Regions from separate parts of the Vibrio cyclitrophicus genome, predicted to be linked through region 3. Evidence: predicted binding sites of a transcription regulator. Region 3 holds the regulator's gene; each other region holds the start of a gene.

Region 1 (7,630 bases), on a different replicon from region 3:
AACCAGTTGAGATGGTTGAGAAGTGACCGCTTCGAAATCGAAAGGCGATAGATTTTCCTGAATCAAAGGAACTTGCTCACCTTTGGAGTTTGTACGCCAGCTGATGGTCTCTTTCCAAGGCCAGATCTTTGGTAGCGTACCAATCATCAAGCCAGTTAAGAATACTAACGTGAAATCGCGGAATGAGCGCAATAACCAAGAGAGAATGTGTGAGAAAGTCAGTAGACCGATCACACAGCCACCTAAAAATAGGGCAAGCACATCAATTTGAAACTCTTTGACCGCGCCAAGTACTGGGCCATACATCCCAATCAATAGCAGGATAAAGCTACCTGAGATACCTGGTAGGATCATCGCACAGATCGCAATCGCACCCGCAATGAGAACATTGATACTAGTAGGTTCCATCTGCAGTGGCTTAAGCACGGTAATACTATAAGCGAAGGCAATACCGAGCAGTAAAAATACGAAGCGAATTACATCGCGTTTCTCTACTTGTTTAAGAATATGGAAAACAGATACCAAGATAAGGCCAAAGAAGAAAGACCATAAAGGGATTGGATGTGTAACCAATAACCAAGAGATGAGTTTCGCGAATGTTGCAATGCTGGTGAACACGCCCGCGAACAGTGAAATTAGGAAAAACCCATTGATATGGCTAAACGCAGCCTTGAAGCCTTCACGTTTCCATAAGCCAAGCACGCTAGGGTTAATTCTTCGAATGCTTTCTAGCAAGGTATCGTAGATACCTGTGATGAATGCGATGGTTCCGCCAGACACACCAGGAACAACGTCGGCTGCGCCCATTGCCATGCCTTTGAAAAAAGTACTTAAGTAATTCATTGCTTCATAGAGTTGAGGATGATTTTGTGCAGTATACAAACTTTAGTGTAAAAAAAGTATGAATATGCCATCAATGAAAGGGCTTTTATCCCCTTTTAAATTGTAAGGCAATAAGTTGAAGTGAACATGTGCCTAATATTTAGAATACAACCACTTAGTGTTTTATCACTAGTGCTTAATGATGAAACTGATCTCTTATCAATATTGCATCTTAGTTGCATTATGCAAGTGCACTTTGCAATTCGCATGATGAATTAGCAGTTTTTATGCGATGCAGGGCTTATAAAACGTCTTTTTAAAGTTGGCACGCTAACTGCATTGTAGTACTTGACCCTTCTTAAGCCGAGGGTCACCTAGCCAACTGACGTTGTTAGTGAACCTATTGATTTGTTCACAAATATATAGAGCCAATCGCGATTATTGCGGTTGGCTATTTTTTTATCTGTCGTTTGGTTATCTGTGATTTCTTCCTGCTATTTCCTTCATGCAAAGAAAAAAAAGCCAGCCACTATGGGTGACTAGCTTATGCTTTATCTCGAATCTCGAATCTCGAATCTCGAATCTCGAATCCGCTTTAATACCCCATTAACTGCAGCAAGTTCTCGGCAGTACTGATTGCTTCTTTACGGTTGGCAATATTGAGCTTTTGATAAAGATTTCGAATGTGTGTTTTGATGGTGGTCCCTGCTACATCGAGCTCTTGAGCGATCTGTTCATTACTGAATCCAGAATAGATCAGGCCAAGCACCTGCCATTCACGTTGAGTGAGTGGGCTAGTACGCACAAGCTCCGGGATATTAGGGTGATTAACCAAATTCTCAACAAAGTCTTCATCGAAGTGAACCGATCGGCTACGCTGAGTCGTCGAGATATCTTTCATAATCTGCTGCGCACGATGACGTTCTAAATCACCTAAGCCCGGCTTGTTGCTCAACTTATCTAAGATATGACCAATTGTGCCACCGTCTACTAAGAAGTTACCAACCATACCGGTTTGGTTAGTCATGTGTAAGGCTTCTTCAAGAAGTACGCGAGCACTGTCTTCGTCGTTAATTTGGGTGCGCAGTACCGCTTCCACGATTAAGTTTCGGTTGGTATCCGTCACAAGGTGAGAGCGTTGAGCTTCACTCTTCAAGAATGCCAATGCTTCTTCTGCGTCTTCGTATTGCTCAAGGATGATATGAGCGCGAACAATGTTTCTCCATTGAAGCTGACAGAAGTGGTTACTCGCTGATTCAGGTCGAACCGCCACATTTAACCAATCACGAATGGCTTCTTTATCGCCTTTTACTTGCCAAAATAGGATCAGAGAAAGAGAAGCGTTCGCCGTCCAGTCTACATGGTAGGTGGATTGGCGTAATAGGTGTTGAATTTGGTCGATAAACTTTGATGCTTTATCAATCTCTCCACGGCTCAGTGAAATACGAGCCAGCATTGAATAGCTGTGCAGGTGCTTACTTGGTGAATGGTGACCAAGAATATCTAAACCTTTGTAGCAACACTCTTCTGCTTCATCTAATCGGTTCCAACACCAGAATATCTGGGCACGTACACGCAATAGAAACTCATGTAGAGGTACGTATTGTAATTGATGCTCTTCGATCAATTTGAACGCACTGTCTTGCAGTTCGAACGCCGCTTGAACGTAGCCTTGAGCAATCAAAATTTCACTCTGTTGCAGAATGGCCCACAAGGCTTGATGGTAAACCTGATATTGGCGCGCGAGTTTCTCTGTTTGTTGCATCATTGGTAACGCACGACTGAGGTTGCCCATTACGTGATTCACTTCACCAACAACCGAGGTTGCTACAATGCGGCTACGATAAACTGTTGTGTTTAACTGACTCAACGAAAGTTCAGCAAGTTCTAATGCTTTTTCAGGTTCATTACTGTTGATGGCGACTTGGGCGCGCAAGGCATTGTATTGGCCTTGTTGTTGAGTATCGAGCTCGATGTTTCGATCTTGATATTGAGTTTCAGCCTCTTCCAACAAAGTACCCACTTGATCATAGCGGTGCTGGCTTTGTGCAAGCCACGCGCGCAGCATTGATAGCTTAGGCTCGCTGTAAAGCTGATCGGTGGTCAGTTGCTTGATCGCCATTTCTAACGAAGACAACTCACCTTGGTTGAACATCGGCCAGCCGTGCTCTGTAAGAATTTGAATGATCAGGTCCGGGTCTTCAGCACGTTGTGCATGTCGTAGTGCTTGGTGAGGCGTTTTCTGTTTGATCCACGCTTTAGCGGCACTTCGATGCAATTCAGCTTCTTGCTGAGGAATTCGCGCCTGACGTTCGTGTGCTAGAAATTCACCAAACAGATTATGGAAGCGGTACCAGTTTTTTTCGCCCTCAAGCGGGTAGATGAATAAGCCAAAACGGTTGAGTGATTCAATCATTCCGAGTGCGTCTTCACGTTGTGTCAGTGCGCAGACTAATTCGTCATTGAAGTGATCAAGCACAGAACATTGCATTAAGAAGTGTCGAGTTTCTTTGTCTAATAGATCGAACACTTCTTCAACCAAATAGTCCCAAAGGTGGGCATGGTTAAAGTGAGAGAACGACTCGGCTGATTGGGCAAGTGTGCGTTTTTGGTGTTGTGCTTGAAGCGCGATAAGTTGCAGTGCAGAAGGCCAACCTTCTACATAGCTACAAATACTGTCTGCCGTTGTGTCATCAATGCCATCGGCAACACGTTGATTGAAAAAGCGTGTGGTTTCTTCGGTATCAAACGCCAGCGAGTCATTACCTAATTCGATCATTAAGTCACGAACGCGCAGGTTTGCTGTGCCAAGTGGTGGTGTACCACGACTGGTTACCACAAGCGTTAAATTGTCGGGCATGTGTTTGAGGAAAAAGCGCATCGCTTCATGAATGTCATCATTATTAACCAAGTGATAGTCATCCAGCACCAGGAAACATTCGTGATGGAATTCAGACATCTCAGCAAACACTTCACTTAATAAAGAATGCAGTGATGAAAACTGTCGTTTTTCTGCCAATTTTTGGGCGTTAGGACAGGCATTTTGAGTCGCTTTATTGAGTGATTGTAGGAGGTAGTTGATGAACCGGAATGCATCGTTGTCACTATCATCGATGCTGTACCAACCTACATTGGGTTTATCTACCAGCCACTGCGCAGCCATGGTGGTTTTGCCGTATCCCGCTGGAGAGCGAAACAATACTAGCTTATAGCAATCTGCATGTTGTAGCAGATCGAGAACTCTCGGTCGCAAGATTGCGTTATGTAGGCGGCCGGGACGAGTCAGTTTCGAAGGGATCCACATGTTTAAGTTTTTCACCTATTCCGTGGCTTATGCTATGGATTATCTCAATCTATCGTTGAGTACATGTCCAATGACATTCGCCTGATTACTTAAGTCTTCAGTCATAGTACGTGATGCCAAACGATACCGACTATGATCCTCCTCAGAAACCTTGCACTCCTGCAGGTTTTTGATGTTCTACGCCCTTTATTTGTGACATATCTCACTTAGTGGGGCGTTTTTTTAATGTGACCTTGTCCTCCCCTGTACAAGATTTTATGTAAAAGATGAGACGAGAGAAATTTTTTCGTGATCTAAATATCAGATTTGGCAATAACTTCAAATGGGTTAAATAAAAGTCACATCAATTGAAGTTAAGTTATCGAACGGGACCTTGTGATCTCAGTCACTCCAAGTTTTTGTTCTAAGTCAGAACATGAGAGTCAGATCACTAACCCCATGTCGGTACGCCCCCTACGCCCTCTCATCTACTCCTAGTTAGTCGTACGGGCGGGAGGATGTTTAGTTAATGGTGACCATGCACGATATGTCACAGATGAATTAGAACTATTAAAAGCGAGATTTCTGAAATGAAACCAACTCAGCAAAAAACTTTCGATAAAGTGTCGTTCCAAGAAAGCGTTAAGAAGCATTTATCTGCAACCTACGCAACAACGATTGAAAACGCAGATAGCCGCGCATGGTACCTAGCAATGGGGCGTGCGCTAGCAGAACTCACAACATTTGATCTGTTAGAAACTGAAAATGACGAAAAAATTAAGAACGCGAAGAGCGTTAACTACCTTTCACTAGAGTTTTTGATTGGTCGTTTAACCGGTAATAACCTGATCAGCATGGGTCTGTACGAACAGATCACTCATGCAATGGAAGAGCTAGGTCAAAACCTAACGGATCTTCTAGAAGAAGAACGCGATCCATCACTAGGTAATGGTGGCCTTGGTCGTCTAGCTGCTTGTTTCATGGATTCTTGTGCCGCTCAAGAATACCCAACAGTAGGCTACGGTCTTCACTACGAATATGGTCTATTCAAACAGTCTTTCCAAGACGGTCGTCAACAAGAAGCACCTGACGCATGGCGTGGTGTTGAAGGTTACCCATGGGAAGTGGCTCGTCCAGAACTAGCACAACACATTGGTTTTTACGGTCATGTAGAAGTTGAATACATCGACGGTAAAGAAGTTCGTACTTGGGTTCCGGGTATGGAAGTAAAAGCAATGCCTTGGGATCTACCTATCGTAGGTTACGAGTCAAACACGGTTTACCCGCTGCGTCTTTGGGAATGTCAGGCAATTGCACCATTCTCACTAGCAAGCTTTAACAACGGTGACTACTTCGAAGCGCAACACTCGCTAATCGATGCAGGTAACATCACTAAAGTACTTTACCCGAATGACAACCACGAGAAAGGTAAGACTCTGCGTCTAATGCAGCAGTACTTCCACTCAGCAGCGTCTGTTCGCGATATTCTACGTCGTCACGAAGCAGCAGGTTTCTCTCTAGAAGACCTTCCTAAACAAGAAACGATTCAACTGAACGATACGCACCCAACTATCGCTATCCCTGAATTGATGCGCATCCTGATCGATGAGAAAGGTTTAACTTGGGACCAAGCTTGGGAAATCAGTGCTCACACGTTCGCGTACACGAACCACACACTGCTTCCAGAAGCACTAGAGACTTGGTCTGAATCTTTGATCAATCGTCTTCTTCCACGTCACATGGAAATTATTTTTGAAATTAACCACCGCTTCATGCAAGAAGTTCGCAAGATGTGGCCTGGTGATGGTGAGAAACAAGCGAAGCTTTCTATCATTCAAGAAGGTTTCCACCGTATGGTTCGCATGGCAAACCTATGTGTGATTGGTTCTTACAAAGTAAACGGTGTAGCTGCACTTCACTCACAACTGGTTAAGAAAGACTTGTTCCCTGAGTTCAACGAAATCTTCCCTGGCAAATTGACTAACGTAACGAACGGCATCACGCCACGTCGTTGGTTGAAGTTCTGTAACCCAGGTCTATCTACGTTAATCACAGGTAAGATCGGTACTGAGTGGCCTGCAAAACTTGAGCAGCTAGAAGGCATCGCTAAGTTTGCAACAGACGCGAAATTCCAAAAAGAATTCATGGCTGTTAAGAAAGAAAACAAACAGCGTCTTGCTGATTGGGTTCAAGAAAACATGGGTATCGAGCTAGATACTAACGCTATCTTCGACGTGCAAATCAAGCGTCTACACGAATACAAGCGTCAGCACCTAGACTTGCTACACATTCTATCTCTGTACCACCGTATTCTAAACGAACCTGGTTTCGAGTGTGAGCCACGTGTATGTTTCTTCGCAGCGAAAGCAGCTCCAGGTTATCACCTAGCCAAAGAAATCATCTTTGCGGTTAACAAGATTGCAGAGAAGATTAACAACGATCCTCGTATCGGCAACAAGTTGAAAGTGGTATTCATCCCTGACTACCGAGTGAGCATGGCTGAAATCATCATTCCAGCAGCAGACGTTTCTCAGCAAATTTCATTAGCTGGTAAAGAAGCATCAGGTACGGGCAACATGAAGATGGCTCTAAACGGTGCTCTAACTATCGGTACGATGGATGGTGCAAACGTTGAGATTCGTGAAGAAGTTGGCGATGAAAATATCTACATCTTCGGCCTAGACGTTGATGGTGTTGTGGCGTTGCAAGCTCAAGGTTATAACCCTTACGACTACTACAATGCTGACCCACTACTGAAAGCTTCTCTAGACCTACTGACAGGCGATGAGTTCTCTCCAGGTCAACCAGGCCTCCTGCGTGCAACGTTTGATAGCCTGCTAGACGGTGGTGACCCATACCTATGTCTTGCTGACTTCGCATCTTATGTGAAAGCACATGAAGACATGGGCAAGCAGTACAAAGACCAAGCCGGTTGGGCTAAGAAAGCAATTCTTAACACAGCATTGGTTGGTAAGTTCACATCAGACCGCTCAATCCGCGACTACGTGAATAATATTTGGAAACTTGAAGCGGTTAACCGTTAATAAACCCAAAAGCAGCCAAGGCAGTTTCTGCCTTGGCTCAATTGACTTGTGCACAAGCCAGTAGTTTCAAATTAACGGCTTATAAACTGAATCGTTCACAAGCTGATTGATGAACAACAGATTAAATAACAACCCTACAAAATTGAAAGCGTTAGAACGTTTTCGGAGAGAGCGATGAAAGAACAGACCGTATTAAAACAAGTCGCAGAAATGGCAAATATTGCCGACAGTTACGTTAGTGCGTGGGGCGATGAAGCACAAGTATCAGACGAGACGATTACGTCTCTATTGGCTTCATTGGGCTACGATACAAGCAGCGATGATGCACTGCTAAAATCAGCAGAAAGAAAACACAAAAAAGATGTACTAGACCCAGTTCTTGTCTTGCGTGACGGTGAGCCAGTAGAAGTGGCGCTTAATCTAGGTGTAAGTGCTCGTGAAAGTGAGTTCAGCTGGCGCTTAGAAACCGAGCAAGGAGAGG
Region 2 (7,630 bases), 800 kb from region 3:
AACTGAAAGTGTTCAAAAGCAAGTTAAAGCGAATGACGAAGCGAGGGTGCGGTAAGCCACTTGAGCAAGTCATAAAAGATCTAAACCCAGTGTTAAGAGGGTTCAGCCAATACTTCAGGATCACCAATAGCAGCAGGGAGTTCTCAAGACTAGCAGGATGGCTACGAAGAAGACTGCGTAGTATCCAGTTGAAACTTTGGAAGAAGCCTCAACGCTTACATCGAAAGTTAAAACAGTTAGGGTATAAGCCGCCGTTCCAGCATATCTCAATGACAAGTTGGGTCAGTGCAGCGAGTCCACTATCAAGCTATGCGATGCCAAATCAATGGTTTAATGACCAAGGATTGGTAAATCTTGGGACAATAAGGACAGGGTATGTGTTCAGCCAATATGCTGAATGGAAGTGTGCATGAGCCGTATACGAGGTCCGTACGTACGGTTCTGTGAGAGGGATGAGGCGGTAACGCCTCACCCTACTCGATGTTTTCTTAATTTTATGCCTAAACCTAGGATTCTAGACTCTAGTGATTAGACTTATGTGACCGGTAGGATTCTCATACAGTTGGTTGACCCCGCCACATCCATAATATCGCCTTGGGTGACGATCACGAGGTCGCCAAATTTAAGGTATCCTTCTTCTTTCAGGCAATCTAATGTTGATAGTGCAATATCAAAGCTGTCTTTGGCCTCTGTTTCAAAGTAAATAGGCGTCACGCCTCGGTATAAAGTACAACGATTAAGCGTTCCTTCGTTACGAGACAGGGCATAGATAGGCATGTCGGCACTCAGGCGAGACATCATCAGTGCAGTTCGCCCTGACTCGGTGAGAGTGACTACGCCTTTAATGCCTTCCATATGGTTTGCTGAGTAGATGGTCGCCATCGAAACGGTTTCTTCGGCGGTAACAAAGGTGCGGTCAATACGGTAATTAGATTGGTTATTAATGCCCGCCATTTTCTCTGCACCAATACAGACTTCTGCCATTGATTTCACGGTTTCTACTGGGTAATCGCCCGCCGCTGTTTCCCCCGAAAGCATGACAGCATCGGTGCCATCAAGTACGGCATTGGCTACATCCATCACCTCTGCGCGGGTTGGCATTGGCGCGGAGATCATCGACTCCATCATTTGCGTTGCGGTGATTACGGTTCTGTTAAGCGCTCTAGCACGACGTATAAGCTGTTTTTGTACTCCTACCAACTCAGGGTCACCAATTTCCACTCCGAGGTCACCACGGGCCACCATGACCACATCTGAGGCTAATATGATGTCATCCATGTTCTCAACTGTTGCTACTGTTTCTGCTCGCTCTACTTTTGCGACAAGGTGAGCTTCTAAGCCAGCTTCCCGTGCAAGCTGGCGAGCGTAATGCATGTCTTCACCGTTGCGAGGAAAAGAAACGGCCAAATAATCGACTTTGATTTGAGCTGCAGTGACGATATCGCGCTTGTCTTTTTCTGTCAGCGCTTCTGCGGAAAGCCCCCCCCCTTTTTTGTTAATGCCTTTGTTATTGGAAAGAGGACCACCGATGATGACTTCTGTGTGAACGCGACAGCCTTCCACCTTGGTGACTTTTAATTGAACACGACCATCGTCGAGTAACAGAATGTCGTTAGCGGATACATCGTTAGGGAGCTCTTTGTAATCAAGACCGACGGCTTGTTGATCGCCTTCACCTAAACCTAGGCTGCTGTCGAGCGTAAATTGGTCACCGACGGTAAGTTGTATTTTGTTATCTTTGAATGTCGACACACGAATCTTGGGACCTTGTAAGTCACCGAGAATAGCGATTTGAGTGCCGAGTCTTTTTGCTATCGCTCTGACGTTTTCTGCGCGTTGTATATGGTCTTCGCTAGTGCCGTGCGAGAAATTCATACGGACGACATTGGCACCTGCTTTGATGATTTCTTCAAGCACGTTACCTTTATCAGTAGAGGGGCCTAGCGTTGTGACGATTTTCGTTTTTCTTAATTCGGCTGTCATGAATACTCCTAGAGTGAGACCAAGTAATCTTTCAAAAGACTGAATTAAGTATATGCATTAATTGATAATTTATTGGGAGCTAGGGAGATATTTCTTTATTTGTCTCCAATTATTGAATTCAGAGCAAAAATGCGATGTTTCATTCTGAAAATTAAGTCTCAATTTATCGATATGGGTGTTAATTTTTCTCAAACTATTTGACTAGATACACAAAGATTCATGTATATACGTGATACTGGTCACGGCGATATACCAAGTGACTTCACAATTACTTCGCAAAGTAAAAAAATTAACCTGTTGATGATTTCTGGAGCGTAAAATGTACATGGCTCAACCGGGCCATATTGATCATATCAAACAGGTCAATGCTGGTCGTGTATATAAACTAATTGACCTTAGAGGTCCTATTTCTCGTATCGATCTGTCCAAGCAAAGTGAGTTGGCTCCGGCGAGTATTACTAAAATTACCCGTGAACTCATTGAAGCTCACCTCATTCACGAAACCACGGTTCAAGAAGCCACTACTCGTGGGCGTCCTGCTGTCGGTTTGCAAACCAATAACGAGGGTTGGCAATTTTTGTCAATGCGTCTTGGTCGTGGATATTTGACCATCGCACTTCATGAGTTGGGTGGCGACGTGCTTATCGATACTAAAATTGATATTCATGAACGTGATCAAGATGATGTACTTGCACGTCTTCTGCATGAGATTGATGAGTTTTTCCAAACTTATGCTGAACAACTCGACAGGGTGACGAGTATTGCAATCACATTGCCAGGTTTGGTCAATTCTGAGCAAGGTATTGTGTTGCAAATGCCGCACTACAACGTTAAAAATTTAGCGTTGGGTCCTGAGATCTACAAAGAAACGGGGCTACCTGTCTTTATCGCCAATGATACCCGAGCTTGGGCATTAGCAGAGAAGCTGTTTGGTCACTCACAAGATAACGATAATTCTGTTCTTATCTCAATTCACCACGGTGTAGGTGCCGGGATCATTCTCGACGGCCGAGTGTTGCAAGGTCGACATGGTAATATTGGTGAACTTGGGCATATCCAGATCGATAAGCAGGGCAAACTTTGTCACTGCGGTAACCGAGGCTGCTTAGAAACGGTCGCGAGTTCCCAGGCGATCCGTGATCAAGTAAAAGAACGATTGGCGAATGGTGAAGCATCGACACTGACAGTGTTTGAAGATGTAACTATTGAACAGATTTGTGCTGCCGCTGCCGATGGAGACCCTCTTGCAGTAGAAGTGATCGAACAGTTAGGTCGTTACTTAGGTGCTGCGATAGCGATTGTGATTAATCTTTTCAATCCAGAGAAAGTCTTGGTTGGTGGCGTTATCAATCAGGCAAAGAGCGTGTTGTATCCTGCGATCCAAAAGTGTATCGAAGAGCAGAGCTTGTCGGTTTACCATCAAGACTTAGAGTTAGTGGAGTCTCGATTCTATAAGCAGGCGACCATGCCAGGTGCCGCGCTTATCAAGCAGGCCTTATATGATGGTCAATTATTAATGAAAGTGATTGAAGGCTAACTTCTTTTTACCCGTCTTTTAGCTTTACCTGAAACCTTTCCATGTACTTAAGCTTTGTATAACATTATTTGTTGTACTTAGTTTAAGCATTCTGTGCATTGGCGCTTTGCTTTAACCTATTGAAGTAGGCTATTGTAGCCACAGTTATTATTTGTCCCTAAGGTGTTGTATGTCTGGCGTTTTAAATTCGGTTGATCAGAGAACCAAGCTAGTTGGTGAAAACCGTCTGGAACTCTTATTATTCAGCTTAAATAGTCGTCAATTATTCGCGATTAACGTATTTAAAGTAAAAGAAGTCTTAAAAGTACCAGTACTCACTCGCTTACCGGGCTCTCACCATCACATTACAGGGGTTGCCTCTTTGCGTGGCGAATCTGTTCCTGTTATTGATTTGCGCAGTGCGATTGGCTTTCCTCCATCACGTGCTGAGTCTCAAGAAAGTAACTTGATCATTACGGAATACAACCGAACGGTACAAGGTTTCTTGGTTGGGCAAGTCCGTAATATTGTGAATACGACTTGGACTGAAATTCAGCCACCACCGAAGACGGCGGGTCGTGCAAATTACCTTACAGCTATCACACATATTCAAGAAGAAGATCAGCATAAAATTGTTGAGATAATCGATGTCGAGAAAGTGTTGGCCGAGATCATTGATTACGACGTTTCTATTTCTGAAGGTGTTTTAGACGAGCAGCTAGCCAATGAAATGGTTGGGCGTAACGTGCTTATCGTTGATGATTCTTCAACCGCTCGTAATCAGATTAAAGGTACCTTGTCACAACTGGGTTTGAACATTATCGAGTGCTGTGATGGCTTAGAAGCGCTAACCTTACTTAAAGGATGGTGTGATGAAGGCAAAGACATTAATCAAGAAATCCTGCTGATGATCACTGATGCCGAAATGCCTGAAATGGATGGCTATAAGCTGACTCATGAAGTACGTACTGACCCTAGAATGCATGATCTATTTATCACACTAAATACCTCATTAAGCGGAAGTTTTAATGAAGCTATGGTTGAAAAAGTAGGGTGTAACCGCTTCATTTCTAAATTTCAACCTGACCTCTTAGTTGAAGTGACTCAAGAGAGAATGCGTCAGTTATTATAATTAAACCTGCTGTACGGTTATTTTTAATGATCTTATAGAAAACGTTTGTTAACATTGATGAAGCATATTTATCGTAACGAAATATGCTCAACGATTAGCGTAACTTTTCACACACAATCTAAGGCAGTTTCTCTTAATGATATGGTTAACTTCTAAAGTTGTAATGACTTTGAGTTTATTACTATATAGGGAATTTAAGAAAAGACGTACGGAAGCTGACGTTGAGTGATAGCTCAACAATTTTTATTGAAGGGAGGCTGAAGGCTCCCTTTTCTGTTTTTTACGTCTCTTTCGTTGGTCTTTGATGGCATGGCTATTTTTACCGTTACTGATAATTCACAACTAATGAAAATCTCGTGATTTGGTGTTCAAGCCAGTAATTTCATCGGTAATATCGATGAGCTTTCCCGCAATCACATGCACGACTTCGCCTTCCTTCTCTAAGACCCCTTGCACCTTTAAAGCCTTCGCTGTCAGATAAGCTTGTTGCTGTGCGCGTGCGGTGGCTCCCCATACCACAACGTTAATATTGCCCGTGTTATCTTCTAATGTGACAAAGGTGACACCGGCTGCGGTGCCGGGTGACTGCTTACCAGTGACTAAACCAACGACCGTGACCATGGATTTATGTCTTTGTTGTTTTAAGTCTTTCATATGTGTGAAGCGGCCTAATCGATTAGTTTCTTCTAGTAAGGTGATAGGGTGCTTATTTAGCGAAATCCCGACACTACTGAAATCCTCTAATAAATTTTGCATTTCACTGGGTTGATGAAGTGAGTGTTTTATGTCGTCGTGAACTTGACTAAATAACGGTAAGTCAGATGCTGAATCCATCATTGCCCAGCGTGTCTGAAAACGGTCACCAGAAACATTGTGTAACGCATTAGCTGACGCGAGTAACTCTATGTCCTTCTTATTCATCGACAACTGTTTCACTTGGCTCGGATGGCGATAACCGGAATGTGGGCGATTGGCGAGCACGCTTTGGATTCCATGCTCGCTGAACCCTTTGATTTGTCGTAGCCCTAAGCGAATCGCTAAACCATTCTGATGTTCAACGACTATGTGGTTGTCTTGTGAGGTGTTCACACATACTGGAAGAATCGCCACATTGTGTCGTTGTGCGTCTTGTACCAACTGTGAAGGGCTATAAAAGCCCATGGGTTGGCTATTGAGCAAAGACGCGTAGAAACATTCTGGGTAGTAACATTTCAACCAAGCTGAGCAATAGGCTAAAACGGCAAATGAGGCGGAATGGCTTTCTGGAAAGCCGTATTCACCAAAACCACATATTTGTTTAAATATCTGCTCAGCAAACTCTGTCTCATAACCGCGATTTTGCATGCCCTCGATGAGCTTGTTTTTGAACTTAAAGACGTTACCATTTTTCTTCCAAGCCGCCATGGCGCGTCTGAGTTGATCCGCTTCTCCACCTGTAAACCCTGCTGCCACCATCGCGAGCTTAATCACTTGTTCTTGGAATATCGGCACACCTAAGGTGCGCGACAGTACCGATTTAACATCCTTAGATGGATAGCTGATTGGCTCAATACCATCTCGACGCTTTAAGAATGGGTGAACCATATTGCCTTGAATAGGCCCAGGACGCACGATAGCGATTTGAATCACCAAGTCGTAATAAGTCCTTGGTTTGAGCCTTGGCAGCATGCTCATTTGCGCGCGTGACTCAATTTGGAATATACCGACCGTGTCTGCTCGTTGAATCATGCCATAAACCTGAGGATCGTCCTTGAGGCGAGTGATCTCTGCGATGGTGAGTGATCGCCCGTGAATGCGTTTGATCAGGTCGAAGCACTTACGAATCGCAGAAAGCATACCAAGCGCGAGTACATCGACTTTAAGCAGCCCTAAGGTTTCAAGATCATCTTTATCCCATTGAATGATGGTTCGATCGTGCATAGCTGCATTCTCGACGGGAACCAATTCGTACAAAGGCCCAGAAGAGATCACAAAGCCACCAACGTGCTGAGATAAGTGACGTGGAAAGCCGATGATCTCATTAACTAAATGGATAAATTGCTGACCTTTCAAAGAGTCCGGTTGCAGCCCCAATTGAGTTAATTGAGCCTGCCAACCTAAGCTTTTGTCTCTGCGGTTGGTGTTCTTTATGAAGTAATCCAGCTGAGTTTCTTGTAGCCCTAAAGCTTTGCCGACATCTCTTACTGCACTTTTGAAGCGATATGAAATGACAGTTGCGGCAAGTGCTGCGCGTTCTCTACCGTATTTTTTGTAGATGTATTGGATGACTTCTTCACGGCGCTCATGCTCAAAATCGACATCAATATCCGGCGGCTCATCACGTTCTTTACTGATGAAGCGTTCAAATAATACTGAGATCTGTCTTGGGTCGACAGAGGTGATTTCTAAGCAGTAACAGACCACGGAATTGGCCGCTGAACCTCGACCTTGGTAAAGAATCCCTTGGCTTTTGGCAAACATGACGATGTCGTGGATCGTGAGAAAAAAGAAAGGGTAGTCAAGCTCGTCAATCAGCCCCAGTTCTTTCTCTATGATTTGTTGAATGTCGTTAGGCACGCCTTGCGGGAAGCGAGCTCGTTTTCCTTTTTCGACTAACATGCGTAGATAACTCATGGGTGTCTCACCTTGAGGAATCAGCTCGCTTGGGTATTCGTAGCGCAAGCTGTCTAACTCAAACTCGCACAGCTCTGAGATTCGGTTGCTCTCTTCTAGCCACTCAACTTTGAATATATGAGAGAGCTTATTAATACTTCGTAAACAGCGCTCGGCATTAGCGAGTAAGTGACTGCCCACTTCGGTAATAGGTTTTTGGTATTTTATCGCAGTGAGTGAGTGCTGTAAGGGTAAGCGGTTAGCATTGTGCATCAGCACGCCACCACAAGCGGTTATCGGCAGTTGATGATGGTGTGACATCTCGACGCAATAGTCGATGTACTGCTGATCGGTTTGCTTTAGGTGTCGTTGTAAGCCGATCCAAAGCCGGCCTGAATGATGCTGAG
Region 3 (7,630 bases):
TACTACAAGTGGCTAACCGAACAGCAGAAAGTTGAACGCAAAGAAGCACAAGCATTGGCACCAGCAAAAGACGGCGCCAACAGTGCGGCAGCAAAAAAAGATCAGAAACGTAAAGAAGCAGAGTTCCGTAAACTAACGGCACCAATTCGTAAAAAGCTGAGTCAATTTGAAAAGCAGATGGATAAATTAACGTTGGCTCTTGAAGAAGCCGAGCAAGAATTATCCGACACTTCACTGTATGAAGCTGAAAATAAGGCTAAACTGAATAAAGTACTCGCTCTCCAAGCGAGCAGTAAGTCACAGCTAGAAGAAGTTGAAATGGATTGGATGTCCACTCAAGAAGAGCTTGAGCAGATGGAACAGGATATGGATAGCTTATGAGCCCAGAGCACGCCCCAATATCACTAACACTGGAACGACTATGGCAATTTAGCCTTCAGTATTACAGTGTGCGTGGTGTAAAGGATGCGTGCCTAGCTTTACAAAACCAGTTTCACGGCAACGTCAATCTACTGCTGCTGCTCAAATGGCTTGATGAGCAGCAATTGTCTTTTGCCGAAGAAGAGTGGCACAAAGTTCAACAGTGCTTGAGCCGCTCTGAAACCCTGCTTCATAGTTATCGAGAGCTACGTAAGCATCTCAAAGCACACGTTGTTGATTCACTCTACCGTGAAGCCTTACAGTTCGAATTACAACTAGAGAAACAACAACAATCTGATCTCGTCGACTACATAAACTCTCTTCAGCTTTTCGCAAACCAACAAGCGCCTCTCGCTTTTCAATACTGTCGATTATTAGGGGCAGAAAACCTCTATGTTGCTTTTTCTGAACCAGCCCCTCAGCCCTAAGGCATTCCCTTTTCCTTTTGTTAGATCAAGATCCAAGCTTATTGGGGACTATCGTTCTTCGTGTTCACGCGATGGTGGCTCGGATTATTAGCAATATATAGAGCTTAACCTCGATAGTATTCAACCAGTTACCTACAACCTGTTTTGTAACCTGTATGAGTGAAACTCTTGCGCTTATGCCGAGAATCAACCAAGCTCAAATAAAAACATGGGCGTTTCACTAAAAGCTCAACACTTTATCAAAGCCCATAAAAGAAGCATGGACTGTTTTATGACAATATTTACCGCAGCGGCTGGTCTCTCTAATCCGCACTTACAAACCTTAGTGCCACGGTTTATTAGAAAGCAGGCGTTATTTGATCCTCAATGGCAAACCTTAGAAACTCCCGACGGTGATTTCCTCGACCTTGCATGGAGCGAGGACCCGAAGGGAGATAGCCCCAATAGTGATAATAAAAGCAGAGGAGATGCGAATAATAAGCCCATTTTCGTTCTATTCCACGGTTTGGAAGGCAGCTTTGAAAGCCCTTACGCCAATGGACTGATGAATGCGTTTGCTAAAGATGGTTGGTTATCCGTGATGATGCACTTTAGAGGATGCAGCGGAAAACCGAATCGCTTGGCTCGCGCGTACCATTCAGGAGAAGTAGAAGATGCTCGTTTCTTTCTACGACACTTACACGCGCAATTTCCCAATAACCCAAAGGTTGCGGTTGGTATATCTCTAGGCGGAAACATGCTGGCGAACTACTTGGCTGAGTATGCGGACGACCCATTACTGTCGGCGGCAACGATAGTTTCTGCTCCTTTTGATTTAGCTTGCTGCTCCAGTCGTATTGAAAGAGGCTTCTCTAGGCTCTATAAAAAATACCTGCTCAACTCACTCAAATCGAATGCCTTGAAAAAGGTTAAGCTGTTACAAGAAAAAATAGGTATCTCCGCTGAAACCATCAAAAAAATAGACAAACTGTATGAGTTTGATGAAAGGATCACTGCGCCTCTGCATGGATTTAAGAATGCTCAAGACTACTATGCTCAATGTTCAGCGCTTCCAAAACTGAATAAGATTAAGCTACCGACTCAGATCATTCATGCTAAAGACGATCCTTTCATGACTGATGATGTTATTCCAAAATTCGTACTACCAGACAATATTGATTATCGCTTGTTTCAGAAAGGTGGCCATGTGGGGTTCATTACCGGTAGCACGCTCAAGCCCAGGTTTTGGCTAGAAGAAGCATTGCCAGCCTACTATGAAAGTATCCAAGATTCGGCATAATGACCGAGCCTTTTTAAGGACTGAGTGGTAGACGTCACTAGACGCAGTAATCAACACATCAATAAACCTATTTATGAATATAAAAGAGAGAAGTATTTATGATCATCCCATGGCAAGACATTGCACCAGAAACACTGGAAAACCTCATCAAAGAGTTCGTGCTGCGTGAAGGTACAGACTACGGTGATGTAGAGGTTTCATTGCAAAACAAGATTGACCAAGTGAAACATCAATTAGCCTCAGGAGAAGTCAGTATCGTATTTTCTGAGCTGCATGAAACCGTTGATATTCAAGTCACAAAACGCTTCTAGGCTGCGCTCATAAAGGAGCCGTGTTATAGTGGTAAACGATTGCTAACAAGTAAGTTACTCAAAAGACAAGGGTTGTCATGTCCGCTAAACATCCAATTATTGCGGTGACGGGTTCATCAGGAGCCGGCACCACCACCACCTCAGAAGCCTTCCGTAAAATGTTCAATATGATGGACGTGAAGGCCGCTTGGGTTGAAGGGGATAGTTTCCATCGCTTCACTCGACCAGAGATGGATGTCGAGATCCGTAAAGCGCGCGAGCAAGGTAAGCACATCAGCTACTTTGGTCCACAAGCCAACGACTTTGGTGCGCTAGAAGAGTTCTTCCGTAAATACGGTAACGAAGGTACAGGCAAGGTACGTAGCTACCTGCACACGTTCGATGAAGCCGTTCCTTACAATCAAATGCCAGGCACCTTTACGCCATGGCAAGAGATCCCAGAAAATTCAGATGTGATGTTTTACGAAGGCCTGCACGGCGGTGTGGTTGATGGCGATATCAATGTTTCTCAACACGTCGACTTGCTGATCGGCATGGTACCTATCGTCAACTTAGAATGGATCCAGAAATTCGTTCGCGACACACGCGATCGTGGTCATTCTCGTGAAGCAGTAATGGACTCGATTGTTCGCTCGATGGATGATTACCTTAACTACATTACTCCTCAGTTTTCGCGTACTCACATCAACTTTCAGCGTGTTCCAACGGTAGACACATCAAACCCTCTCAACGCTAAAGGGATCCCAAGTTTAGACGAAAGCTTCGTTGTTATACGTTTGCGCGGCATCAAAAACGTCGATTTCCCTTACCTTTTAGCTATGATTGATGGCTCATTTATGTCTCGCCACAACACGCTTGTGGTACCAGGAGGGAAGATGAGTTTTGCTATGGAGCTCATTGTAAGGCCGATCCTACAACAACTCATCGAAACCGGAAAAATTGGTTAACAGAGCACCATTCTGGTTGATTACTTTTCATACCGTGATCATGTGCACAATTTTGCGTAAAAAATCGTAGCTTGGTCACGATTAAAATCAAGAAATAGTACCTGAAAAAGGATACTATTCTTAAACGAAACACAAGATAGCTTGCAGCGCTCAACGAGTGCTCTTATCCTACAAGTCAATCCAGGCTTAGCTAAAATACGGAAAGCGGCAAGCATACCCTGCAGAGGAAGTGAGATATTATGGTTCTAGGTAAACCTCAAACCGATCCAACATTAGAGTGGTTCCTTTCACACTGTCATATTCATAAGTACCCATCAAAAAGTACTTTGATTCATGCTGGTGAAAAGGCAGAAACCTTGTACTACATTGTTAAAGGTTCTGTGGCAGTTCTTATCAAAGACGAAGAAGGTAAGGAAATGATTCTTTCTTACCTAAACCAAGGCGACTTCATCGGTGAGCTAGGCTTATTCGAAGAAGACCAAGAGCGTACAGCTTGGGTTCGTGCAAAATCTCCTTGTGAAGTAGCTGAAATTTCTTTCAAGAAATTCCGTCAACTTATCCAAGTGAACCCAGACATCCTAATGCGTCTATCAGCGCAAATGGCAAACCGTCTACAAGTAACTAGCCAAAAAGTTGGTGACTTAGCGTTCCTTGACGTAACTGGTCGTATCGCACAAACGCTACTAAACCTAGCAAAACAACCAGATGCAATGACTCACCCTGACGGCATGCAAATCAAGATCACTCGCCAAGAGATTGGCCAGATCGTTGGTTGTTCTCGTGAGACAGTTGGTCGTATCTTGAAGATGCTAGAAGAGCAGAACCTAATTTCTGCACACGGTAAAACTATCGTGGTATATGGCACTCGTTAATCTCGATTAACTGAGCCTAAAATTTGAAAGCCACCAAATGCAAATTTGGTGGCTTTTTTGTTTTCTAAAGATCTACAAAGAAAATACGAATGAAACACCTACAGCTTCGAAGCGCAAACACTCTCGAAGCGAAGCCTATCTGCATCTTTAGGGTAAAGTCCGTACTCGTATCTTTCTTTAACCGTTAGTGCTTTCGAAGATCTTGTCAGCCGATGCTGCCACAAAACCGGTATAAAGCTCACCATTAGCCATCGCATAACGCTTAGCGAACTCATAGAAGCCTCCAGGAATCATCTCATTGCCCTCAACAAATGAAACTGGGACTTTATCTGCCATTGTTGATGATTGCTCTAATAAGACCTCTGGAGAGCCTTTAACCTGGCCACCAGATGCATTGATCGTGAAGCCTGATTCGCTCAAATAATCATTCACTGCCTGCACTTCATCAAAAGCATCGAGTTGATTAACGCTCACTGTAAAGTGGTTGGCACCGTAACCATGAGCTGCGAGCCAAGACGCGTATTCACTTTCTTTTGCAAGCACTTGGAAATCTGCGAAGCTCAAGTCCCATAGACGACCACCAAATAAGAATTCATGGCCTTGAAGCTTGCTTACGTCGACTTGCTCAACCAATTTAGCAACGATCTGTTGTAAGTCACTTGAACACTCTTCGACCTTCAACTCACTAATGAACACTTTAGGTTGATTTGGATCTGGGTGCTCGTAATGCTTCGCGACTAGCTTCTTACTCTCAAACAAGTAATCGCCACACGCTTTATAACCTAGCTCAAGGAAAGGCTTAGCCAATGTTTCAATACCTAGCGGAGCAACATTGAAAGTACGCAGTGCAATGTGATCATTAATCAGAGCTTCGTCTTCTTTCAGCAAGTGATGTACTTTCTCAGCCGATGGACAAAGCCTGTGAATGTAATCGTCCCAAAGTGATTTAAAGAGTAGATCGGGCGTCATGGTGACTCCTTGTCAGAGGTTCTAGCAAGCTAGTAATTTGGATTAGAAAGGGAGAGGCTGAGACACAGAGTCAGCAGCCATCAGCCTGTGACATACTTTTCTATTATTATCTACTGCCCAATCTAGGTGTTGGGCGTGATGGAAAAAGGAAGCGATAGCACCGCTTCCTATTTCAAACTTAACGCATAAGCCTAAGACTCATTAGCCTAAATTAAAGCTCAATACCTGGGCTAAACGTTGCCGGAAGTTGAGTTTCGCCACCTTCCATTGAAGCCATAGGGTAAGCACAGTAGTCAGCCGCGTAGTAAGCACTTGGGCGTAAGTTGCCCGAAGCACCTGGACCACCAAATGGAGCATCGCCACTTGCGCCTGTTAGCTGGCGGTTACGGTTAACAATGCCCGCACGGATATGGTCAACAAAGTATTCCCATTCAGAATCATCTGTTGATACTAAGCCAGCAGATAAACCAAAGCGTGTGTCGTTAGCTAGCTCAACCGCTTGCTCTAGCGATTGATAACGGACCACTTGTAGCAATGGACCAAAGTACTCTTCATCCGGCAGTTCAGCAATGTTGGTTGCGTCGATAATACCAGGAGAAACAAACGCCGCTTGACCCGCTTTTGCTTCTACTAGACTTACACCGCCTAACGATTGCAGATTCGCTTGTGCGTCCAGAATGAACTTAGCCGCAGCTTCAGAGATCTGTGGGCCCATGAAGGGTGCTGGCTCAGCGAATGGCTGATCGACACGAATTTTCAAGGTCGCAGCAACGAGCTTATCCAGTAGTTGATCGCCCTTATCTCCTATTGGAACATACAAGCGACGTGCACATGTACAACGTTGACCCGCACTGATGAAAGCTGATTGGATGATAGTGTATACCGTTGCGTCTGCATCACCGTATTGGTCGCTGATCACCATAGGGTTGTTGCCGCCCATTTCTAGTGCCAGCATCTTGCCCGGTTGGCCCGCGAATTGACGATGCAGGATATGACCGGTATTGGCACTACCTGTGAACAGCACGCCATCAAGGCCTTTAGCATCAGCCAGTGCGATACCTGTCTCTTTGGCACCTTGTACTAGGTTAATTACGCCAGCAGGAAGGCCAGCTTCTTGCCATAGTTTCATCGCAAACTCACCCGTCCAAGGTGTCTGCTCTGACGGCTTAAATACCACGGTATTACCCGATAGCAGTGCTGGAACAATATGACCGTTAGGTAGATGACCAGGGAAGTTATAAGGACCAAATACTGCCATTACGCCTAATGGACGATGACGCAGTACAATTTGGTTGCCTGCAGCTTCACGTGAAGCTTCACCAGTACGTTCATGGTAAGCACGAATAGAGATAGCAATTTTGCCCGCCATCGCGCCCGCTTCAGTACGCGTTTCCCAAATCGGTTTCCCCGTCTCTTTTGCAATAATTTGTGCTATTTCTTCGCTGTTCTCTTTAACTTTCTCAGCAAAATTCAACACGATCGCTTCACGCTCGGCAAAGCTCAGTTTTTTCCAAACTAAGAAGGCTTCACGAGCCGCTGCTACTGCAGATTCAACCTGTGCAGGAGTTGCGCTATCACCCTGCCATACTACTTCATTATTGTATGGGCTTACTGATGCCATGGCGTCACCTTGACCTGCCACCCATTGTCCTGCTATCCACTGAGTCATACTTCTATCCTTAAAATCTTCGACAGATAATCGCTGCTCTTACTGAGCTAACATGCGAACGAATTCGCCTTCTTTTACTTCAAGAGCGCTTGCTACTTCAGATGATAAAATCACTGTGTCACTTGCTTGGTCATACGCACCTTTCGCAGCGACTGCGCGGAAGTTCTCGAACGAGGTATTACCAATTAGGAAGTCTTTAGAGCTGGAGTGCTCTGCAATTTTTACTTGAGCACGAATCGCATAACGTACCGATTCAATGTTTCTTAAATCACATTCAACCGTTGGCCCCGCATCAAAGATGTCAACGTAGCCTCGGTTAGTGAAACCTTCACGTTCCAGCAACTTAAGTGCAGGGCGCGTATTATCATGTACCTCTCCAATCACCGCCTGAGCCTCTTTGCTCAGTAGGTTCACGTAGATAGGCAGCTTCGGCATTAGGTCAGCAATGAAGCCTTTCTTACCAATACCGGTTAGGTAATCAGCAAGCGTGAAATCAATCGAGAAGAAGTGCTCTTGCAGCCATTGCCAGAAAGGAGAGTTGCCTTCGGCATCCGATACACCACGCATCTCAGCAAAAATCGTTTTTGAGAAACGCTCTGGGTGTTCCGCCATGATCAAAAACCGACACTTCGACATCAAACGACCGTTCAAGCCGCCACGGAAATCTGGACGCAAAAATAGCGTACAGATCTCACTGCACCCGGTGTAGTTATTACCGAAAGTCAGTAGCTTAAC
Region 4 (7,630 bases), on a different replicon from region 3:
AGATAAAGATTAAGATCTATAGAGCAAATTAGTATCGTTTTAAGATCTCGATGATCTCTTGCTCTGTTTCCGCTGCAATGATGGCATCAATGTCATCATCATTCTGGAACAACTCTGATAGCGCCATAATGGTGTGGATATGGCTATCTGAATCCATTGCAGCCAGAGTAATTGAAAGGTAAACGTCACCGTTGTCTTCCGACTCTAAATCAACCCCTTTCTTGAACACGGTCACTTGCAGTGATGCCTCGTTCACACCATCTTCAGGGCGAGCATGAGGCATCGCAATCTTTGGTGCTAGCACATAGTACGCGCCAATGTCTTTATGCTTTTGTTTAATAGCATCAACATAGCCTGCCTCGATTTTGTTGTGTGCTAGCAGTCTTGAACAGGTCACATCAAGCGCAGCGTCAACGGTTAGGTTCTCGTCAGAGTTGATGATAACGCCTTGGTTACCAATTAAATCAAACAGGCTCATGAAACAATCCATCCTAGAATCAGACCAACAACGCCGAAGTCGAAGTCAGCAAATGTTGTTGCTTCAAGACCAAGGCCACCCAGTACTGGAAGTAGCAGCATCGGTAGGAAAGAGATACATAGACCTTGCGTGAATGAACCTAGAATTGCACCACGTAGACCGCCAGTAGCGTTACCGTAAACACCAGCTGCGCCACCAACGAAGAAGTGAGGAACCACGCCTGCTACAATGATGGTCCAGCCAAGCGCGCCTTGAACAGCCATTGCTAGTAGGCCAGCTGCGAAAGAACAAAGGAAACCGATAAGTACCGCGTTTGGCGCTACAGGGAATACCATAGGGCAATCAAGAGCAGGTTTTGCACCCGGTACTAGTTTGTCCGAAATACCTTTAAATGCAGGAACGATTTCAGCAATTAGCATCTTCACACCTTGCAGTACGATGTAAACACCACCCGCAAAGATGAGAGATTGCATGAAGGTGAAGACAACCCAGTTCTGACCACTTGATACCGTTTCTACAAACTCACCGCCAGCAATAATAGACGCAAGCATGAAGAATATAGCCATGGTTGTTGCAACAGCAACAGGCGTATCACGTAGGAACATCAGGCTTTTAGGAACTTGAATATCTTCCGTTGTTTTCGATGTGTCACCAAACTTGCTACCAATGAAACCAGACACGATGTAAGAAAGGGTAGAGAAGTGACCGATAGCCAGTTGATCAGTACCCATCACTTTCTCTGTGTACTTTTGGCCTAGTGCTGGCATCACAACCATCAGTGTGCCCACAATGAGCGAGCCGATTGCGACTAGAGCAGTGCCTTCAATGTTTGCTGTAGACAAAATTACGGCTACTAGCATAGACATGAACATTGTGTGGTGACCCGTTAAGAAAATATATTTTAAAGGAGTAATACGAGCCAATAAAATATTCACAACGAATGCGAAGAACATAATTAGAGCCATTTCATAACCGAATGCTTCTTGTGCTAATGCAACAATTGCTTCGTTATTTGGAATAACACCACTTACGCCAAAAGCTTCAGTAAATACAACCGAAAAATTATTTAGTGCGCCAACAAGAGCGCCAGCACCAAAACCTAAAATTAGGAAACCCATCACGGTTTTAATTGTGCCTTTTAAAATGGTGGAAATATCTGCTTTTTGTGCAACAAGGCCAATGAAAGCAATTAAACCTACCATGATTGCTGGCTCTTTTAATAAGCCAAGCATGAACTCGAAAAAGTTTTGCATAAATTTGACCTTACATGAAAGTTTTTAATTGTTCTTCGATGGATGCTTTGTCAAAAATATTTTTAAGGCTGATGATATTCTCTTTTCCGCCTTCTTTTAACTGGTTTGCAACATCTGTTGCTGCTACCCAAATATCAGCATTACTTGAAGCCGCAGATGATAGATCTTCATGATCGACTTCTGCTTCAAAACCCATTTTTTTAGCGACTTCTTTTACTGCCATTTCCATCATAAGTGAAGTACCAAGGCCATTACCGCAAACTACAAGGATCTTTTTCATAATATTTGTCTCAATTGGATTTTAAAGGTTGAGAAGCTTCGTTCTCTTATTGTGTGAGAGCATAGTAATGGAAATATTACGAATTCAATAAGATCTCCATCACAAAGTCAAAATGAGATTGTGATGGGGGTCTCGTTAATTTTCAGCAAAGATACAGAGTGAGACTTTGATCAAATTTAACTTTTTTATTCGAATATGCAATGTATTTTATTCAAAGAGATTGGCTTATTTATTTGAGGCGTGCGGGTGTGAACATCGAGCGGCTTTATTGAGGAAAATAGACAATTAATCGTATCGACCGTAATCGGTAAGCATTTTCTTGAGCATGCTATTAACGTCTTTGGTCTTTTTGCTTCTTTTTGTTAATTGGCTAAGTGAGGTTGGTTTTGGATTTTCAATTTTTTCATTATCTATATCTTCAAGCTTGTCTTTCATTTTTTGTACTGCGGGTAAGAGCATGCGAATTTCTTCATTATTCGCATTAGTCAGCACAACAATATTTTCAGATTCGACTTGGGTGATAGTAAGAATACCGTGTTTTACAGATTCAACTTGTTCACCAATCATAATTGACTCAGGAGCTACTGAACGATCGGTAAGTTGACCTGTACGTAATTTCGCCGCACTAATAGCGCGAATATTTCCAGTATTTTCAAACGCAACAATAACAGTATGTGTATTGTAATATTCAACTACTGTCACATAGCCGTGTCTATTTGTTTTGAATCTAGCTCCATTGTTCATGTCGTGCGGAGCTTCCATTTTCTTCACGTGTGTCCTCTCTTCGTTTTGATGGCTGTTATATCTAATCAGCTCTAATTTTTATAGATAATGAATGGGTGAGTTAATACAAAGTATATACGCATCTAAACTTAAGATGAATCTTGAAGTGGCGGTAAATGAGGCACAACACAGAAAAGGGGTAATAATTACACAGAATTAACTGCACAATTACTCTGCTCACTACAAGGCATAAACATCTCGCGCTCATTTCATAAAGCTTGTTTACAAGTGACTGTTAGGTAGCTTTTTATTAGGTAATTGGTCAATAAATACAGGTAAATATGTGATGAAATCTGCATTGATAGTAGTTTTGTAAATTATTGATTTAATGAATGTTTACTGATTGCGTCTGTTTTTGTTAGAACATCCTATTCAAAACAATAAGATAGGTAAATATAATGAAAAAACTCGTCAGTTTACTGCTCGTTGCAGTATCGCTTGGGCTTTCTGGCTGTGCAACTGTATTAACTGCGGAACAAAGTGCTCCGCAATTGAGTGTGGTCCCACAAGAAAAAGCGCTGACTATTGCTGTCATTGATAAACGTCCATACGTTCTAGACCAAGATAAAGAACCAAAGTTTGAGGGCATTATTCGCAGTTCATTTGGGATACCTTATTCATATAATACGGCGACTCAGCAACCAATGTCTCAGTTTTTGACTGATAGGCTCGTTGCAGGCTTAAAGAAGCAGCAAGTGACGGTGGACTCAGTCGAGACGACACCAAACGAAGACATCACAAAAGTCGTTGAGCAGATGAAAGCGTTCGACAATAAATCTATGATGTTCGTCTTGAATGAATGGAAGTATGATTTCCACGCGTTCACAGATAACTCTTGGTACAACGTTAATGTGATTATTTATGATGAAGCCGGTAAGAAGTTACTGAGTAAAAACTTCCAAGGTGAGAATGATGTTCCGGATGGCGGCGCGATTATCAATGAGATGCAGCTTATCTATAAACAGCGTTTTGAAGAAATCTTTCAAGATGTTGAAGTAAAAAGTGCTTTGCTAAACTAGTTACTGGTATTTTCTTTTATATTCTAGAAAAGCCACGTCCTGTGGCTTTTTATTTTAACAATAGATCTAGTTAACTTATATCTGACTGCTCCGGTCGATCTCACCGATAAACACTCCGTTTTGCGCAATCCTTAACCGCGCGATCGTTTGCGTCAAAATATGTGATGAAAGTCTCATTTAACTGTCTATACTTCTCTTCCGGTTTTAAGCCGGTGCTTAGCCAATACAAGCCGTCACATGGATATGTGAATGACCCCACGGACCGGACCAGCTACGTTCCACTGCTTGTATAAGGTGATCTTTACATGAACAACTCGTTGTTACATTCGCTAACTTTGTTAGCTCCTTCATCGCGTAGCGTTTTGCTTGCGGTTCTTTGTCCTATTCCTTTGATGTCATTTATTTGGCTCATGTTCACTCTTTAAGGGCTACTAGGACACATTATGAATATTCTATTTGGTCTTGTCGGTGTGATTGCACTGATTGCTTGTGCGTGCTTGTTATCTGAAAGTCGTTCTGCGATTAACTGGAAAACGGTCTCTCGTGCACTATTACTTCAAATCGGTTTCGCAGCCCTAGTGTTGTATTTTCCATGGGGACAATTGGCACTAACGAGCATGAGCAACGGTGTTTCTAGCCTGCTTGGTTTTGCGGACGCTGGTATCGCTTTTCTTTTCGGTGATCTAGCCACTGATGGTTTTATTTTCGCAGTTCGCGTACTTCCAATTATCATCTTCTTCAGTGCTTTGATCTCCGCGCTTTACTACTTAGGCGTAATGCAAAAAGTGATTCAAATTCTTGGTGGTGCCGTGCAGAAACTGCTTGGTACCAGTAAAGCAGAATCTTTGGTCGCTACGGGCAACATCTTCCTTTCTCAGGGGGAGTCTCCTCTTCTTATTCGACCGTTTTTAAAATCTATGACTCGTTCTGAACTGTTTGCCGTCATGGCTGGTGGTATGGCATCGGTTGCGGGTAGCGTGCTAGGTGGTTATGCCGGATTAGGTGTTGAGCTTAAATACCTTATCGCAGCAAGCTTCATGGCGGCTCCTGGTAGCCTTTTAATGGCGAAGATCATTGTTCCTGAGCGCAGTACGCCAAGTGATTACGAGCACATTGAGCTAGATAAAGCAGACCAAAGCAATGTGATCGATGCACTGGCAAGTGGTGCAATGAACGGTATGAAAGTGGCAGTCGCTGTCGGTACTATGTTGATAGCCTTCGTGAGTGTGATTGCGATGGTAAACACAGGATTAGAAAGCTTGGGTGAAACGTTTGGTTTTGCGGGTATTACGCTGCAAGCTATCTTCGGTTACCTGTTCTCGCCTTTAGCATGGCTCATTGGTATCCCGAGTGATGAAGTTTTGATGGCGGGTTCATACATCGGTCAGAAGATTGTAATGAACGAGTTTGTTGCTTTCATCGATTTCGTTGAGAACAAAGCGCTGTTATCTGAACACAGCCAAGTCATCGTGACGTTTGCTCTATGTGGCTTTGCTAACATTGGCTCTATCGCAATTCAGCTGGGTTCAATCGGTGTAATGGCACCAGAGCGTCGTGCTGAAGTGGCAAACTTAGGCTTGAAAGCAGTAGCTGCTGGTACGCTTGCAAACCTAATGAGTGCGTGTTTAGCGGGTATCTTCATCCTGCTTTAAGCGAGATTCAGTTGAAGCGAATATCTTTCTTGCGGATTCAACGTGAGAAGGGTGTCCGCTTTTTTGTGCCTGCTCGTTAAGTTGATTCAGATTCAAGCTAACACTTTCATAGCTCTGCAGTGTACAAGGTTCACTCGGAAGAGTAATAGAGCAAGTCTCTCTTATCCTATATACTTGAATATCATTAGGTTGCGATTAATGTCATTCTGTTTCGATTAATAGCATTCGGTTTCGATTAAGCACATCCGTTTTCGACGAAGGATAATGGCAACCAAGTCCAATAAATCAAAGGTCTCCCCATGAACATGCGCGTTCTCATTGGTATTATCACTGCTTTTATCGGCTTGTTTGCGATGGTTTATCTTATTGCCGGTGGCACTCAGTTTCCCATCTACCAGTGGCCGCAAGAAGCGTATCTCGGTTTGGTGTTTAGCGTAGTATGGGGCGCTGGCGTCGCAGCATCGGTGGCTTATGTCTTCTCAGCTTTGGTGTTTGTGACTGTCGCGGTGGTTTGCTATGCGATCGGTTATAAAATCGGTGGGCTCTTTTCAAGCAAGCCGGAAGCTTAAACCATAAGTTCAAACAGACGACTCTTTGCACGTTCTTTTGGGGTTAACACTCGCCTTAACCCTCTCTTAACCCCCAACTCATTATCTTGTCTCCATTCTTACAGGAGACAAGAAGATGAAATTGAATCTTCCTTTAAAACATTCCCTTATTTCACTTGCTCTAATTGGTTTGATCGGTTGCACGACAACCAGTCAGACTGACTATGTTTCGCTAGCTGAGCAAAGCACTAATCAGACACAACAAAGCTTACTCGCAGAGCTGATTCAACTGGCTTCTAGTGATCAAGCGTCTACTCAACAAGATCTAGACGCTAAGAACCTACAACTCACCGATTTAGTGAACGCACCGGAGCTCGATCTCTATATCGAACGCGCTCTGAAGAACAGCCCAAGCCTCCAACAAAACATCACAGCACTCAAAATAGCCTATGCGCAGCAAGGTGTAACTTCAGGTGATCGCTTACCAACCGTCGATGCGAGCTTTTCTGGTCAAGCTGACGAGGGCACTAACGGTTCAAGCACCACTGAAACTTATACCACGGATGTCACCGTTGGTTGGGAGTTGGACCTATGGCAGAAATTAGCAGACACAAACAATGCAGCTTTAAAAGACATTGCGACGTCTCAGGCTAACCTTCAGGGCGCTCAAGATCTTTTGGTCGCGAGTGTGATGAGAGGTTGGCTTGATATCAGTTTGAAGCAACAGCTGGTCGATATTGAAACGCAGCGCTTGGTGATTCTAGAAAACAACGAAGAGCTAGTTTTAGAACGTTACCGCGCAGGGCTGGGTAGCCTTGAAGATTTAGATAACGCGAAAACGAGCAGCGCATCGACTCAGGCAACCTTGGCCGATTACCAAGAGCAACTTGCACAAAGTCGACGTGGGTTGGTTTTGTTAACGGGGCTGTGGAGTGGGGGGTCTGATGAAGCGTCTCTCACTGATCTCGGTTCATTTCCAACCATAATTAATCCATTAGATAACATTCCGACGCAAGATCTGGCAGGTCGTCCCGATCTGCAAGCGGCTTTCTTTAATATCGAAGCGGAAACTCTGCGTGCTGATGCTGCATATAAAGCAATGCTGCCGTCTATTAGCTTATCTGCAAGCCTAACCGATATGGCGGAGTCACCGAGTGAAGCGTTGCTTACCGGGCCTTTGTGGAGTGCGCTTGGCCAAGTATCCGCACCATTGTTTCAAGGTGGAAAGCTCAAAGCCCAAGCTGAGATTGCAGACCTGACTACAGAAACAAGCTACTGGGCTTACCAAGAAACACTGTTAAATGCGGTGAATGAAGTGGAAAACGCAATGGGGCAAGAATCTTCACTGACACTTCAACAGCAGCACCTAGCAAACGCATTAGTAAGCGCACAACGTAGCTTTGCCAGTTATGAAGAGAAATACCGTCAAGGTTTGGTCGATATTTTTGATCTACTTTCTGTTCAGCAACAAACCTACGACCTTGAAGCACAGCTAGCACAAACCATTTATAACCGTCTCGTAAACCGAATTTATTTAGGCCTAGCTCTGGGCTTGGGAGTATCCTCATGAAACTAAATACCATCACTATTGCAATTACTCTAGTTGCTGGTTCAAGC

The links. The regulator CRP, encoded in region 3, controls carbon source genes, mostly activating them, when cyclic AMP is high. The targets are predictions, from matches to a motif close to TGTGANNNNNNTCACA.
Region 1: the regulator CRP is predicted to act here: its motif matches at 4,501-4,516, upstream of OCW38_RS20730 (glycogen/starch/alpha-glucan phosphorylase).
Region 2: the regulator CRP is predicted to act here: its motif matches at 2,212-2,227, upstream of mlc (sugar metabolism global transcriptional regulator Mlc).
Region 4: the regulator CRP is predicted to act here: its motif matches at 3,974-3,989, upstream of OCW38_RS16155 (NupC/NupG family nucleoside CNT transporter).

The regions. Positions count from the first base shown of each region.
Region 1 is NZ_AP025481.1:1,342,772-1,350,401, reverse strand. Features, by position in the region: gene OCW38_RS20740 (DUF368 domain-containing protein) at 1-843, opposite strand, end outside; gene malT (HTH-type transcriptional regulator MalT) at 1,418-4,126, opposite strand; gene OCW38_RS20730 (glycogen/starch/alpha-glucan phosphorylase) at 4,696-7,149, shown strand; gene malQ (4-alpha-glucanotransferase) at 7,324-7,630, shown strand, end outside.
Region 2 is NZ_AP025480.1:1,093,277-1,100,906, forward strand. Features, by position in the region: gene ltrA (group II intron reverse transcriptase/maturase) at 1-413, shown strand, start outside; gene pyk (pyruvate kinase) at 535-1,983, opposite strand; gene mlc (sugar metabolism global transcriptional regulator Mlc) at 2,303-3,520, shown strand; gene OCW38_RS05100 (chemotaxis protein CheV) at 3,690-4,631, shown strand; gene OCW38_RS05105 (error-prone DNA polymerase) at 4,974-7,630, opposite strand, start outside.
Region 3 is NZ_AP025480.1:297,537-305,166, reverse strand. Features, by position in the region: gene OCW38_RS01355 (ABC transporter ATP-binding protein) at 1-381, shown strand, start outside; gene OCW38_RS01350 (TIGR02444 family protein) at 378-848, shown strand; gene OCW38_RS01345 (hydrolase) at 1,120-2,127, shown strand; gene OCW38_RS01340 (YheU family protein) at 2,226-2,438, shown strand; gene OCW38_RS01335 (phosphoribulokinase) at 2,516-3,385, shown strand; gene crp (cAMP-activated global transcriptional regulator CRP) at 3,625-4,257, shown strand; gene OCW38_RS01325 (DUF1338 domain-containing protein) at 4,435-5,226, opposite strand; gene astD (succinylglutamate-semialdehyde dehydrogenase) at 5,438-6,895, opposite strand; gene astA (arginine N-succinyltransferase) at 6,935-7,630, opposite strand, start outside.
Region 4 is NZ_AP025481.1:240,212-247,841, forward strand. Features, by position in the region: gene OCW38_RS16130 (PTS sugar transporter subunit IIA) at 29-478, opposite strand; gene OCW38_RS16135 (PTS ascorbate transporter subunit IIC) at 475-1,731, opposite strand; gene OCW38_RS16140 (PTS sugar transporter subunit IIB) at 1,742-2,011, opposite strand; gene OCW38_RS16145 (hypothetical protein) at 2,297-2,773, opposite strand; gene OCW38_RS16150 (YajG family lipoprotein) at 3,193-3,813, shown strand; gene OCW38_RS16155 (NupC/NupG family nucleoside CNT transporter) at 4,257-5,465, shown strand; gene OCW38_RS16160 (hypothetical protein) at 5,765-6,034, shown strand; gene OCW38_RS16165 (TolC family protein) at 6,150-7,583, shown strand; gene OCW38_RS16170 (efflux RND transporter periplasmic adaptor subunit) at 7,580-7,630, shown strand, end outside.